Regions from separate parts of the Methylobacterium sp. FW306-05-D genome, predicted to be linked through region 3. Evidence: riboswitches for the same ligand, from Rfam matches in the RefSeq annotation. Region 3 holds a riboswitch; each other region holds the start of a gene.
What was found. Region 3 has a riboswitch for cobalamin ahead of AC3WLN_RS16150 (TonB-dependent receptor). Riboswitches for the same ligand answer to the same signal wherever they lie in the genome.

Region 1 (4,404 bases), on a different contig from region 3:
ACATGCATCTCGTAGCCCGAGAAGGGCACGCCGTCGGCCAAGCTGGTGCCGGTGACGGCGGCCAGGTGCTTGACCGGCGTCATGACGGTCTCGATGTCGAGGAGCCCGAGGCCCGGCACGGAGCGGGGCGCGCCCTCGATGCCGTGCGGGTCGTCGATGCGCCGGCCGAGCATCTGGTAGCCGCCGCACAGGCCGAGCACCCGTCCGCCCCGCCGGACATGGGCGCGCAGGTCGATGTCCCAGCCCTCGGCGCTGAAGGCCTCGAGATCGTCGATGGTGGTCTTCGAGCCCGGCAGCAGGACGAGGTCGGCCACCGGGATCGGTTCGCCCGGGCGCACGAGCACCACCGCCACGTCGGGCTCGGCCCGAAGCGGGTCGAGATCGTCGAAATTGGCGATGCGCGGCAGCACCGGCACGGCCACGACCTTGCGCCGGGCCGCGCCGGCGCCCGAGCCGGCGAGCCCGAGGGCATCCTCCGCCGGCAGGCGCGCCGCGTCGGGAAAGTGCGGGATCAGGCCGAAGCTCGGCCAGCCGGTCGCCCGCGCGATCGTCGCCATGCCGTCGGCGAACAGGCTCGGGTCGCCGCGGAAGCGGTTGACGAGGAAGCCCCGGATCATCGCCGCGTCGGCCGGATCGATCACCGCCTTCGTGCCGACGAGGCTGGCGATGACGCCGCCCCGGTCGATGTCGCCGAGCAGGATCACCGGCGTGTCCGTCGCGCGGGCGAATCCCATGTTGGCGATGTCGCCGGCCCGCAGGTTGACCTCGGAGGCCGAGCCGGCGCCTTCCACCACCACGAGGTCGGCTTGCGCCTTCAGATACGAAAAGCTCTCCAGCACGGAGGCGAGGAGGCGCGGCTTCCAGGCCTGGTAGTCCCGCGCCTTGGCGGTGCCGACCATGCGGCCCTGGACCACGACCTGGCTCCCGGTCTCGCTCTGGGGCTTCAGCAGCACCGGGTTCATGTGCACGGAGGGCGCCACCCCGGCCGCCCGCGCCTGCAGCGCCTGGGCCCGGCCGATCTCGCCGCCATCGGCCGTGACGGCGGCGTTGTTCGACATGTTCTGCGGCTTGAACGGCCGCACCGCGAGCCCCCGCCGCGCGAAGACCCGGCACAGACCGGCCACGATCAGCGACTTGCCGACATCCGAGCCGGTGCCCTGGATCATGAGGGCGCGGGTCATCGGGCGCGCGTCCGGACCATCAGAACTCGATCCCCACCTGCGCCTTCACCCCGGCGGCGAAGTGGTGCTTCACGGATGCCATCTCGGTGACGAGATCGGCGGCCTCGATCAGGGCCGGCTTGGCGTTGCGGCCGGTGACGACGACGTGGAGGTCCGGGCGGCGGGCCCGGAAGGCCGCCACCACGGCGTCGAGGTCCAGGTAGTCGTAGCGCAGGGCGATGTTGAGCTCGTCCAGCACGACGAGGCGGATCGTCGGGTCGGCCATGAGGTCGAGGGCCTTGGCCCAGGCGTGCTCGGCGGCGGCGATGTCACGGGCCTTGTCCTGGGTCTCCCAGGTGAAGCCTTCCCCCAAGGTGTGCCAATCGATGCGGTCGCCGAAGGCCTCGAGGGCGTGCTTCTCGCCCGTGTCCCAGGCGCCCTTGATGAACTGCACCACGCCGACGCGCCAGCCGTGGCCCAGCGCCCGCAGCATCAGCCCGAGGGCCGCCGTGGTCTTGCCCTTGCCGGGTCCGGTGTTGACGATGAGGAGCCCCTTCTCGATCGTCTTCTCCGCGACCTCGGCGTCCTGCACGGCCTTGCGCTTCTCCATCTTTTCGCGGTGGCGCGCGGCCTCGGTTTCGGCATCCGTCATGGGGTGGCTCCGGGTTGGGGTTTCACGACCAGGGGAAGGCCCGCCACCGTGAGGACGACGTGGTCGGCTTGGGCCGCGAGGCGCTGGTGCAGGCGCCCGGCGGCGTCGCGAAACCGGCGGGCCAGCGCATTCTCCGGCACGATCCCGAGCCCGACTTCGTTGCCGACCAGGACCACCGGGCCGGGTGCCGCCGCGCAGGCCGCGAGCAGCGCGGCGGTGGCGGCCTCCACGTCGGCCTCCGACAGGATGAGGTTGGTCAGCCAGAGGGTCAGGCAATCGACCAGCACCGGCCCGGTCGCGGCGGCGACCGCCTCGGCCAAGGCGAGCGGCACGTCCTGCGTGATCCAGCCCTCCGGGCGGCGGGCGCGATGGAGCGCGATGCGCGCCCGCATCTCGTCGTCCCAGGCCTGGGCGGTGGCGAGATAGAGCCACGGGCCGGGACAGGCTTCGATCAGCGCCTCGGCATGGGCGCTCTTGCCCGAGCGCGCGCCGCCGAGCACGAGGGTCATTCGGGGAGTCGGGTGCGGCATGCGGAACGCTGTGCCCGAAATCGGGGCCTCCGGTCAAAGGCGGGAAACCCGCGCGGGCCGCGTTGTCAGCGCACCGGCAACCGCGTAGAAGCGTGGATCGGACGGTGCCCCGGCAACGGGGTGAAAAGGGAATGCGGTGAGGGGGCGACCCTGAAACCGCGGCTGCCCCCGCAACTGTGAGCGGAGACGGGACTGCCATCAGCCACTGGAGCGATCCGGGAAGGCGGCAGGACCAGCGACCCGCGAGCCAGGAGACCTGCCGCCCGAGAGTGGACCTGCCGTCCACCCGCTCGATGCTTGACGGCCGCCGGCGGGGCGGCCAGGAGATGACCCGATGTCGACCAACACCCTCGTCCTGACCGGCACCCGCACCAACGAGCGCCTCGGCGCCGTCCTCGTGGCCGCCTTCCTCGGCCTCGGCCTCGTGTTCATGGCGGGCTTCGCCCCGGCGATGGCGCTGCACAACGCGGCGCACGACTTCCGCCACAGCCAGAACTTCCCCTGCCACTGAGCGCCTGCGCTTAAGGCAGACAATCCCATGATCATCCGGCTCGTGTCGGCGGCCCTGGTCGCCGGCTTCCTCGCGGCCGTCGTCGCGACGGGCCTGCAGCTCGCGCTCACCTCGCCGCTCATCATCGCGGCCGAGCGCTACGAGACGCAGGCCTCCGCGGCGTCCGCCCTGCCGATTCCCGCATCGCTGATCGTGCGCGTCCACGGCGGTCACGATCACGGCACCCGCGACCCCTCGGTGGCGGGCGGCGAGGTCGCGCCCGACTGGCAGCCCGGCCCCGGCCTGCCGCGCATGGCCTTCACGGCACTCGCCACCCTGGTGGGCGGCATCGGCTACGCCCTCCTGCTCGGCGCCATGCTCCTCGCCTGCAACCGCGAGCCCAGCCCCGAGGCCGGCCTGCGCTTCGCCATCGGGGGCTTCCTCGCGGTGGCACTGGCCCCGGCGCTCGGCCTCGCGCCGGAACTCCCCGGCATGGAGGCCGCGCCCCTGGCCGACCGCCAGTTCTGGTGGGTAATGACGGCCGCAGCCACCGCCATGGGCCTCTACCTCATCGCGATCCGGCGGGCGCCGATCTCCATCGCGGGCGGCATCGTCCTTCTGGTGGCGCCGCACCTGGCCGGCGCGCCGGAGGCGAGCCACGCCGCCTCGAACCTGCCCGCGTCCTACGCGGCGCAATTCGCCGCGCGCTCCCTCGGCATCGCCTTCGTGTTCTGGGCGGTGATCGGGCTGGCCTATGGCTGGGCCTGGGGCCTGTTCGGCCGGAATCGGCCGGTTCATGCCTGAGCCGGAATCCATCGCCCCCGTCACGCTCTACGTCTGCGCCACCTGCCGGGCGGCCGGCGACGTCTCCGAGCCGCGCGCCGGAGCGCTCCTGCTGGCCGCCCTCCAGGAGGCGGTGAGCACGGGCGCCCATCCGGGCATCACGGTCGAGGGCGTCGAATGCCTCTCGGTCTGCAAGCGCCCCTGCACCGTGGCGGTGGCCTCGCAAGGCCGCTGGACCTACGTCTACGGCGACCTCGACCCGGTCGCCTCCGCCGGCACCATCCTGGACGGCGTCGCGCTCTATGCCGAGACGCCGGACGGCATCGTGCCGTGGAAGGCGAGGCCTCAGGAATTCCGCAAGGGCGTCGTCGCCCGCATCCCGCCGTTCCCCGCTCCCCTGCCGCCCGTCGCGGCGACACCCCATCCGGACGCCGCCGAATGACCCTCGTCGCCAAGATCCCCTGCACCATCGTCACGGGCTTCCTCGGGGCCGGCAAGACCACCCTGGTGCGCCACCTCGTGGAGAACGCGAACGGCCGGCGCCTCGCCATCATCGTCAACGAGTTCGGCGATATCGGCTTCGACGGCTCGTTCCTGGCCGCCTGCGGCATCGAGGGCTGCGGCGACGAGGACATCGTCGAGCTCGCCAACGGCTGCATCTGCTGCACCGTGGCCGACGACTTCGTGCCGGCCCTGAACAAGCTCCTCGACCGGGCCGATCCGCCCGAGCACATCCTGATCGAGACCTCGGGCCTCGCCCTGCCAAAGCCCCTCGTCCAGGCCTTCCAG
Region 2 (4,404 bases), on a different contig from region 3:
GTGTCAAACATAAAATCCTATATTCGGACTTTATTCTAGGGGTACGGCTCGGCGCTAGAGGTAGCTCAGGCCGGGCCAGGCGGCGCGGCGCTTGAGGCCGACCATCCAGCGGCAGGCGAGCCAGAGCGGCGGCGCCAGGGCCGCCGCGACCAGCCAGATCTGCCACGGCGCCCCCGCCTCGATCCGCCCGGAGGGGCCGCCGAGGCCGAGCGCCAGGGCGCCGTCGTGGAGCAGGCGCAGCAGCCAGAGATGGGCGAGGTAGAAGAACAGCGGCGCGCCGCCGAAGACGCACAGCCCGCCGAGGCGTCGCGCCGGCACGGCCTCGAACAGGGCGAGGAGGACGAGGCCGAGCCCCAGCGTCAGCAGCAGGAAGTCGGCCGAGGGCGGATACTTGGTCAGGTTCAGGAAGGAGAGGGCGGTCAGGAGCGGTGTCGCCCCCGGCCGCCACGGCACCGGCTCGCCGTAGCCGTCGAGGCTGCGCAGGATCAGGAAGGCGGCGAGGGCCGCGCCGCCGAGCGCCAGCAGCCCCGCGCGGCGGCTGGCCGGCGCGACCCCGCCGGCGAAGAGCGGACCCAGCGCGTAGCCCGCCGCGATCACGCCGAACCAGGGCAGCACCGGATAGGAGGTCCGCGCCACGCCCCAGGGCAGGTCGACGACGCCGCGCTGGTGCAGGATCGACCAGAGGACGTAGCCGGTCTCGTCGGGCCGGAGCAGGAGCCCGTCGAGCCCGTTGTGGCCGAGCATCACCGCCAGGGCGAAGAGGGTCAGGCCGGCGCGCGGCAGCCAGAGCAGGCCGGCGAGCGCCACCATGCTGAGGCCGATGGCCCAGATCACCTGCAGGTAGAGGATCGGCGGCAGGAGGCTGCGGGTCCAGGCGAGGTTCACCAGCGTCACCTCCAGCAGGATCAGCAGGAGGCCGCGCTTGAGCAGGAAGGCGCTGGCCGCGCCCCGGTCGCCGTGCTTCTGCGCGTAGAGGCTGGCCGAGAGGCCGGTGAGCAGGATGAAGACCGGCGCGCAGAGGTGGGAGGTCAGCCGCGTCAGGGCGAGGTCCGGCGGGGTGAGGCCGAGATCCATGGGGTCGCGGACCTGGGCGTGCAGGTAGACGAACTCCCGCACGTGGTCGACGAGCATGAGCAGCATGACGAGGCCCCGCAGGGCGTCGATCGCGGCGAGGCGGGCGGCGGCCGGGGGCGAGGCGGCGCCGGAGGACGCCTGGGCGGGGCGCATCAGAACCGCACCGAGAGCGTGCCGGTGAAGCGCCGGGGCGCGCCGGGATAGACCCGGAAGACGTTGAGCGAGCTCTCGTAATAGGTCGCGTCGAAGAGGTTCTCGACGTTGAGGCCGAAGCGCATGTTCTCGTAGCGGTAATAGGCCAGGGCATCGACCGCGATGTAGGCCGGGAGCATGAAGCCGGAGCCCGCCGCGTCCCCGGCCCGCTCGCCGACCCCGCGCACCCCGCCGCCGAGGCCGAGGCCCTTCCAGGGGCCCGCCTGCACCTCGTGCACGGCGAGCAGGCTGCCGGAGTGGCGCGGGATGTTGATCAGCGGCGCGCCCACCGGCAGCACGGTGTCCTTCGTGACCACGGCGTCGGCGTAGACGTAGCCCGCCAGGATCTGGATCTCGGGGGTGATCTGGCCGGCGGCGGTGAGCTCGAAGCCCTGGCTGCGCACCCCGCCGGCCGCCAGGGAGAAGCCGCTGTTGTTGGGGTCGGCCGTGAGCACGTTCTGCCGCTCGATGCGGAAGGCCGCCGCCGTCAGGCCGAGCGCGCCGCCGAACAGGTCGAGCTTGGCGCCGACTTCGTAGCCGAGGCCGGTCTCCGGCTCGAACGGCGCGGAGCGGGCCACCGCGAAGGCGTCGGGGCCGATATTGGGCCGGAAGCTGGTGCCCACGTTGGTGTAGAGGGCGAGCTCCGGCAGGGGCTGGTAGACGAGGCCGGCGCGCGGCGTGGCTGCCACCCGGGTCTGGTCCACCTGGGTCGCCGTGGTGCGCTCGCGGAAGGATTGCTCGAAGACGTCGAACCGGACCCCGAGCAGGGCCTTCCACTCGGGGCTGAGGGCGATCTGGTCCTGGGCGTAGAGGGCCGTGCTGGTGATCCGCTCGAGGTTGTTGCGCCGGATGGTGATCGGCGGCAGAGGTTGGCCGTAGCGCGGATCGTAGATGTCGAGGCTGTAGGGGCTCTGGCGGAAGTTCGAGCGCTCGTAGACCACGCGGCTGTCGGTGCTCTCGCGCTCGAAGCCGAGGAGCACGGTGTGGCCGAATGCGCCGGTGGCGAAGCGCCCCACCACCTCGGCCTGGCCGATCGCCGTGTCCCAGCGGTAATCGCGAACATTCCGGTCGCGCAGCACCGTGCGGTTGTCGGCGGCGATGGCGCGGATCTCCGCCGATTCCCCGGCCAGCGAGCCGGTGTTGAAGTGGGTGGCGAGCCGCATCTGCCAATCGGCGTCGAAGCGGTGCTCGACCCGAACCTGCATCGTGTCCGAGCTCTGGTACGTGCTCTGGCCCGGCTCGCCGAGGAACCGGGAGATCGGCAGGAATCCCAGTTGCTTGTTGATCGCGATGACGCCCCGGTCGAACACGATCCGGTTGCGCAGGAACTCGGTCTCGACGGTGACCTTCGTGTCCGGCGTGACCTGCCAGCTCACCACGGGCGCGACGAGGAGCCGGTCGCCATCCACGAAATCGCGAAAGCTGTTCTGGCGGCCGCCCGCGACGTTGAAGCGGTAGAGCAGCGTGCCGTCCGCGTTGAGGGCGCCGCCGGCATCGACTGTGCCGCGGAACTGCTCGAACGAGCCCCAGAGGCCGCCCATCTCGACGAAGCGCTCGGCCGTCGGCTGCTTGGTGACGACGTTGACGAGGCCGCCCGGGTCGCTGCGCCCGAACAGGCCGCCGCCGGGGCCCTTCAGCACCTCGATGCGCTCGACGTTCTGGGTGTCGGGCGGCGGCGGCGAGCCCCGGTTGATCGGGAAGCCGTTGCGGTAGAGTTCCGAGGTCGTGGTTCCGCGCACGGCGTAGCTGAACACCGTCAGGCCGCCGAAATTATTCTGCTGGGCGACGCCGGGCGTGTAGTTGAAGACCCGGTCGACCCGGGTGGCGGCGAGGTCGGTGATCACCGCGCGGGGCGCGACGGTGACGACCTGGGGCACGTCGCGCTGGGGCGTGTCGGTCTTGGTGCTGCTCACCGCCCGGTCGGCCCGGTAACCCGGCGTCGGGCCGATCAGCCCGATCCCGGGGGCGAGGCCCGCCGCGCCCGTGGCCGGGGCGCCGCCCGCCCCTTCCACCGACAGCTCCTCCAGGGTGACGGCCTCCTGCGCCCGCGCCTCCAGGGCCGGCGAACCCGCCGAGAGCATCGCCGCGAGCGCGCAGCGCGAGCCCCGGCGCCCCGACCGCCGTCGCGCCTCGGCCGCGCGGGGCAGGTTCGGGATCGCGGCCTTCGCGGCGGACGGGCTCGGACGGAGGGACACCGGTGGCGCTCATGGTTGTCGAGCGACGGCCGAGCGGGTGCCCTCACGGGGATCGGATGCCTCGGCAGCCCGGCCCGTTCCAGCGCTCCGCCGGGACACCCCCGCCCGAGAGACATTTCATTGCCCGAGGCAGGCATCCTGGCTGCCGCCTCCTGGCGCACGGGTCGTCGCTCCCGCCCGGCCGTCCCGGTGCGATGCACCGGTGACTCCGGAGGGCGGGACCTCGCCGCCGACAGGTGCGGGGGCCGCTTCGGAAGCGCCCCGATGAGCACCCCGAAGTCCCTCTTCGCCCCCGGGGCCGACGACCCGCGGGAACCTTGGCCGGTGGACCTTTTCCCGTGGCCGGCCGGCAAGTCAACGGGGCGCACTCGATTTTTTGCAACGTTGTAACGTTATGAGCCCCTAAGCCTGATCACGGTTGCGTTGGGTCCGGGAGGGTGACCCGACAGGGTAAATGCACCAAATAGAATTATCACTGATTAAGTGTTTGAATAAATGAATTGATTCGGTAAGCGCTATTTGAGGGTTAATCTAGGATGCGTAAGACATGTATACGGATTGGTTTAAGCGTGTCATCGTTCATCCGTCTGCTCTCGACAAGCGCTTCGACTTTCACGCGCTCTAATTTCGAGAGGGCTTCCCGATCAACGCTTGGAGAAAGTTTTAAGCTAAGCCTCTTTGTAGACATCGCCCCAATATGAAGCCGGCCGGCCCAGCCTATTTCGGCTCTGTCACGGTCAGTTGCGCGGACTTCGAGGATTACGTCAGAGTAGGATTCGATCTCGGTATCATCCTCAAGTTCGGCCAACGTCACCGCATCAGGAAATTCCGCCACAGACTCGCGGCTGATTTCGGGAGCTCCCCCAACACGAATGCGGCCAGCTCTCCCTTTCTTCGCTGGTCGGAATAGGTCAATAGCTGATCTTCCGATTAAGCCGTGCCG
Region 3 (4,404 bases):
GCCCAGGCTGGTGCGCAGCCAGTCGGTCCAGCGCACCCGGTTCTCGACGTAGAACGCGGCGCTCGCCTCCAGCACCCGGTCGTCCAGCACGGTCGAGCGGTACTGCCGCGCGGCGGTGTTGAAGAGGCCGACCCGGATGTCGTCGGTGCGGGTCTGGAGGCCGAACTCGTTCTCCATGGGCAAGTCGAACAGGCTGCCCGGGACGGTGTGGCTGACCTCGCCGCCGCCGAGAACGCGGCTGTCGCGCTGGCGGAACTGGTCGCCGGCGACCGGGTCGTTGAGGAAATAGGTGAAGTCGTTGAACAGGTTCATCCCGTAGCGGATCACGTAGGCGCTCGCCCGGGTGATGCCGGCCTCGCTCGTCCGGCTCCAGCGGCCCGAGAGCGAGAAGCGGCCGGTGTCGCCGCCATCCGTGGGGTTCAGGCTGCCGAAGCGGCCGATGATCCCCTCCGCGACCGCCCGCTCCGGGATCTGGTTGGTGGCGTTCCACTTCGCCCAGTAGGCCATGCCCGTGACCGCGAAGCCGTCGAGGGCCGTGCCCTGGCTGTAGCGGACGACGCCGTTGAGCTTGGCGAGCCGGTCCGGCACGTCCCAGGGCCCGTCATAGGTCTGGGCCTCGCCGGCGACCAGAAGGTTGCCGGCGCCGAGGGGCGCGGAGGCGATGCTGAGCGCGCGCTTGTAGCCGAAGCTGCCGAAGGAGGTCAGGGCGAGGTTCTTATCGACCGTGTCGAGATAGTCGATCCGCACCGAGCCGGCCGAGGCGAAGTCGCCGTCCCGGACGAAGTAGGGTCCCTTGTGGAACTCCACCGCGCCGACGAGCTCGGGGATGAGAAAGTTCAGATCGGCGTAGCCCTGGCCGTGGGCGTGGGTGCGCATGTTCACCGGCATGCCGTCCACGTGAAGCGCGATGTCAGTGCCGTGGTCGAGGTTGAACCCGCGCAGGAAGAACTGGTTGGCCTTCCCCTCGCCGGAATGCTGGGTGACGATGAGGCCGGGCACGCTCTCCAGGGCCTCGCCCGGCCGGGTGATCGGCCGGCTGTTGAGCGCCGCGCCCGAGAGGATGCCGGCGCTCGCCGCATCGACGGTCCGCAGGCCGCCCCCGATGCCGGTGACGCCGCCGACGAAGCCCGCATGGGCGGCCGGTCCGCTGCCGCCGGTGGCCGGGGCCTCGGCCGTCACGGAGAGTTCGGCGAGGTCCGCCTGCGCGGACTGGGCGACGGCGCTCCGGACCCCGGCGCCGCAGCAGGCGAGGCCGGCACAGGAGGCCAGCAGCCAGGATCGCAAGGCAGGACATCGCAAGGCAGGGCTTGGACGGGTCAGCGACCCGGAACGGGAGGACGGCATAAGACCTCGAGCGACGTCTGTGGCACGTCACCGCGAACGAGGCCGGCCCGGATGCCGCACGGCATCCACCCCGACACCCACCGGGACACCCCGCCCGATGCGTTTCGCGTGTGACCACGACTGACGGCAGGTCTCCTGGCTCGCGGGTCACCGCCCTCTCATCGTCTTCCCAGGCCGGATGGGCCCAGTGACGTGCTGATGAGGGGCTCGCCGCTCACAGTTGCGGGGGCAGCCGCGGCCTCGGGCTCACACCCTCACCGCGTTCCCTTTTGATCCTCGTGACCGAGGAACCGTCGCGGGACAGGAGGCCCGATGGGCCGCGGCAGCGTCAATGGCCGCGCGTGGTTTTCGGGCCGGTGTGCCCGGTGCGCGACAGGAGACCCTCAGCGCCGGCCGTCCGGTTTTCGCACAGGCTCGCGCCGATGCCCGGTTCCGGCCAGCACCGCGCCGCCGGCCGCGAGGCCGAGCAGGATCCACTTCAGGGGAAGCCGCTCCGCGCCCTCGCTGCGCTGGGGCTCGGTGACCATGTGGCCGGGCGGGAGCTCGACCCCGGGCTTGCCATAGGCCCGCGCGTCGGCGATCTGCTCGGCCGACACGGCCCATTCGGCGCCGATCTGGCGGTCATGCGCCATCACCGCGAGGCCGACCGCGAGGGCGACGGCCGCCGCCGCGAAGATCCTCACCGGCGTCCTCATGTCCCGCGCTCCCGCATCCCGGGCGTCTCCGCCGCCGTTTCGGCCCGAGGGTTAGGCGATCGGCCGGCGCTTCGCCAGGGAGCGGCCCCGGCGACGGGCCACCCGGTCTCCCGCAATGCGGCTCAGAACGATTTTAACCTGCCGGTCACCGGCTCTGCAAAAAACGCATGGGACCCCTAACGGCATGACTGGCCTGCGTTTTCGCGTGATTGAGTGCCCGCGCCGCATCGCGATATCGCTGGGCGGCTAGGCTCCGTTCCGCGACCGATCCTCGGCCGCGCGGGCCCGTCCCAGAGACCCGTTCATGGATCACCCGGTCGCGACCCCGAAGCGTTCGTCCGCCGCCGGCGGCTGGGGGGCCCTGAAGAGCTGCGGCAAGCACCTGCTCGGCAGCCGGGCCCCGCTCTCGGGCGCCCGCGCCATGCTGAAGGCCAACCAGCCCGACGGCTTCGACTGCCCGGGCTGCGCCTGGGGCGACCCGGCGCACGGCTCCTCCTTCGAGTTCTGCGAGAACGGCGTGAAGGCGGTCTCCTGGGAGGCCACCGACAAGCGCACGCCGCCGAAGTTCTTCGCCCGCCACACCGTGACCGAGCTGCGCGGCTGGACCGACTACGCCCTGGAGGGCGAGGGCCGCCTGACCCATCCGATGCGCTACGACGCGTCGCGCGACCGCTACGTCGCCACCACCTGGGACGCCGCCTTCGCGGAGATCGGTGCCACTCTGCGCGGGCTCGACCACCCGGACCAGGCCGAGTTCTACACCTCGGGCCGCGCCTCCAACGAGGCCGCCTACCTCTACCAGCTCTTCGCCCGGCACTACGGCACCAACAACTTCCCCGACTGCTCCAACATGTGCCACGAGGCCAGCGGCATCGCCCTGCAGGCGGCCATCGGCGTCGGCAAGGGCACCGTGCTCCTGGAGGATTTCGAGAAGGCCGACGCCATCTTCGTGGTCGGGCAGAACCCCGGCACCAACCATCCGCGCATGCTCGGCGACCTGCGGCGCGCGGCCCAGCGCGGCGCGAAGGTCGTGGTGTTCAACCCCGTGCGCGAGCGCGGGCTCGAACGCTTCGCCGACCCGCAGAACACCGTGGAGATGCTGCGCGGCGCCAGCGCGCCGGTGGCGAGCCACTACTACCAGCCGCGCCTCGGCGGCGACATGGCGGCGTTCCGGGGCATCGCCAAGGCGGTGTTCGCGGCCGACGACGCGGCGCTCGCCGCCGGCCAGCCCACGCGGCTCGACCGGACCTTCCTGCGCAACCACACGGCGGACTACGAGGCCTACCGGACCGCCGTCGATGCCACGTCCTGGGACGCCATCGAGGACCAGTCCGGCCTCTCCCGGGCCGACATCGAGACCGCGGCCGAGGTCTATCTCGCCGCCGACAAGGTGATCTGCACCTGGGCGATGGGCGTGACCCAGCACCGCCACTCGGTCGCCACCATCCGCGAACTCACCAACGTCATGCTCCTGCGCGGCCATGTCGGGCGCCCCGGCACGGGCCTGTGCCCCGTGCGCGGCCATTCCAACGTGCAGGGCGACCGCACGGTGGGCATCAACGAGAAGCCCCCGGCCGCCCTCCTCGACGCCCTGGAGCGGACCTTCGGCTTCCCCGCCCCGCGCCGGCACGGGCACAACGTGCTGGCCGCCATCGGCGCCATGCTCGACGGTTCGTCGAAGGCCTTCATCGGTCTGGGCGGAAACTTCGCCCGGGCGACGCCGGACACCGCCCTGGTGGCCAAGGCCCTGTCGTCCTGCGAACTCACCGTCCACATCGCGACGAAGCTCAACCATTCGCACCTCGTGCCGGGCCGCGTCGCCTATCTGCTGCCCTGCCTCGGCCGCACCGAGATCGACCGGAATGCGAAGGGCAAGACCCAGATCGTCACGGTCGAGGATTCCATGAGCATGGTCCACGGCTCAGGCGGCATCAACAAGCCGGCCTCGCCCGAACTGCGCTCCGAGATCGGCATCATCGCCGGGATGGCGGCGGCGACCGTGGGCTCGGCGCGGGTGGACTGGGCGGCGCTTGCCGACGATTACGACCGCATCCGCGACCTGATCGAGCGCACGATCCCGGGCTTTACCGGCTACAACCTGCGTGTCCGGCGCCCGCGCGGCTTCATGCTGAAGAACCTCGCCGCCGAGCGCAGCTTCGAGACGCCGACCGGCCGGGCCAACTTCTCCGCCGGCTCGCTCCCGGAGGCGACGGAGCACCAGCAGGCGCGGCGCGGGGCCGACACCTTCGTGCTCCAAACCTTCCGCAGCCACGACCAGTACAACACCACGATCTACGGCCTCGACGACCGCTACCGCGGCGTCTACGGCGAGCGCCGGGTGGTCTTCGCCCATCCGGACGACCTG

Region 1: another riboswitch for cobalamin. It lies ahead of AC3WLN_RS13985 (CbtB domain-containing protein); the one in region 3 lies ahead of AC3WLN_RS16150 (TonB-dependent receptor).
Region 2: another riboswitch for cobalamin. It lies ahead of AC3WLN_RS05045 (TonB-dependent siderophore receptor); the one in region 3 lies ahead of AC3WLN_RS16150 (TonB-dependent receptor).

Annotation. Positions count from the first base shown of each region.
Region 1 covers NZ_JBYSXL010000037.1:12,105-16,508, reverse strand. Annotated here, with positions in the region: gene AC3WLN_RS14000 (cobyric acid synthase) at 1-1,181, opposite strand, end outside; gene cobO (cob(I)yrinic acid a,c-diamide adenosyltransferase) at 1,201-1,812, opposite strand; gene cobU (bifunctional adenosylcobinamide kinase/adenosylcobinamide-phosphate guanylyltransferase) at 1,809-2,321, opposite strand; cobalamin riboswitch at 2,428-2,620, shown strand; gene AC3WLN_RS13985 (CbtB domain-containing protein) at 2,677-2,853, shown strand; gene AC3WLN_RS13980 (CbtA family protein) at 2,881-3,636, shown strand; gene AC3WLN_RS13975 (DUF1636 family protein) at 3,629-4,057, shown strand; gene cobW (cobalamin biosynthesis protein CobW) at 4,054-4,404, shown strand, end outside.
Region 2 covers NZ_JBYSXL010000008.1:4,215-8,618, forward strand. Annotated here, with positions in the region: gene AC3WLN_RS05040 (acetyltransferase domain-containing protein) at 55-1,227, opposite strand; gene AC3WLN_RS05045 (TonB-dependent siderophore receptor) at 1,227-3,347, opposite strand; cobalamin riboswitch at 3,573-3,796, opposite strand; gene AC3WLN_RS05050 (hypothetical protein) at 3,988-4,404, opposite strand, start outside.
Region 3 covers NZ_JBYSXL010000048.1:18,265-22,668, reverse strand. Annotated here, with positions in the region: gene AC3WLN_RS16150 (TonB-dependent receptor) at 1-1,179, opposite strand, end outside; cobalamin riboswitch at 1,453-1,652, opposite strand; gene AC3WLN_RS16145 (hypothetical protein) at 1,728-2,039, opposite strand; gene AC3WLN_RS16140 (FdhF/YdeP family oxidoreductase) at 2,344-4,404, shown strand, end outside.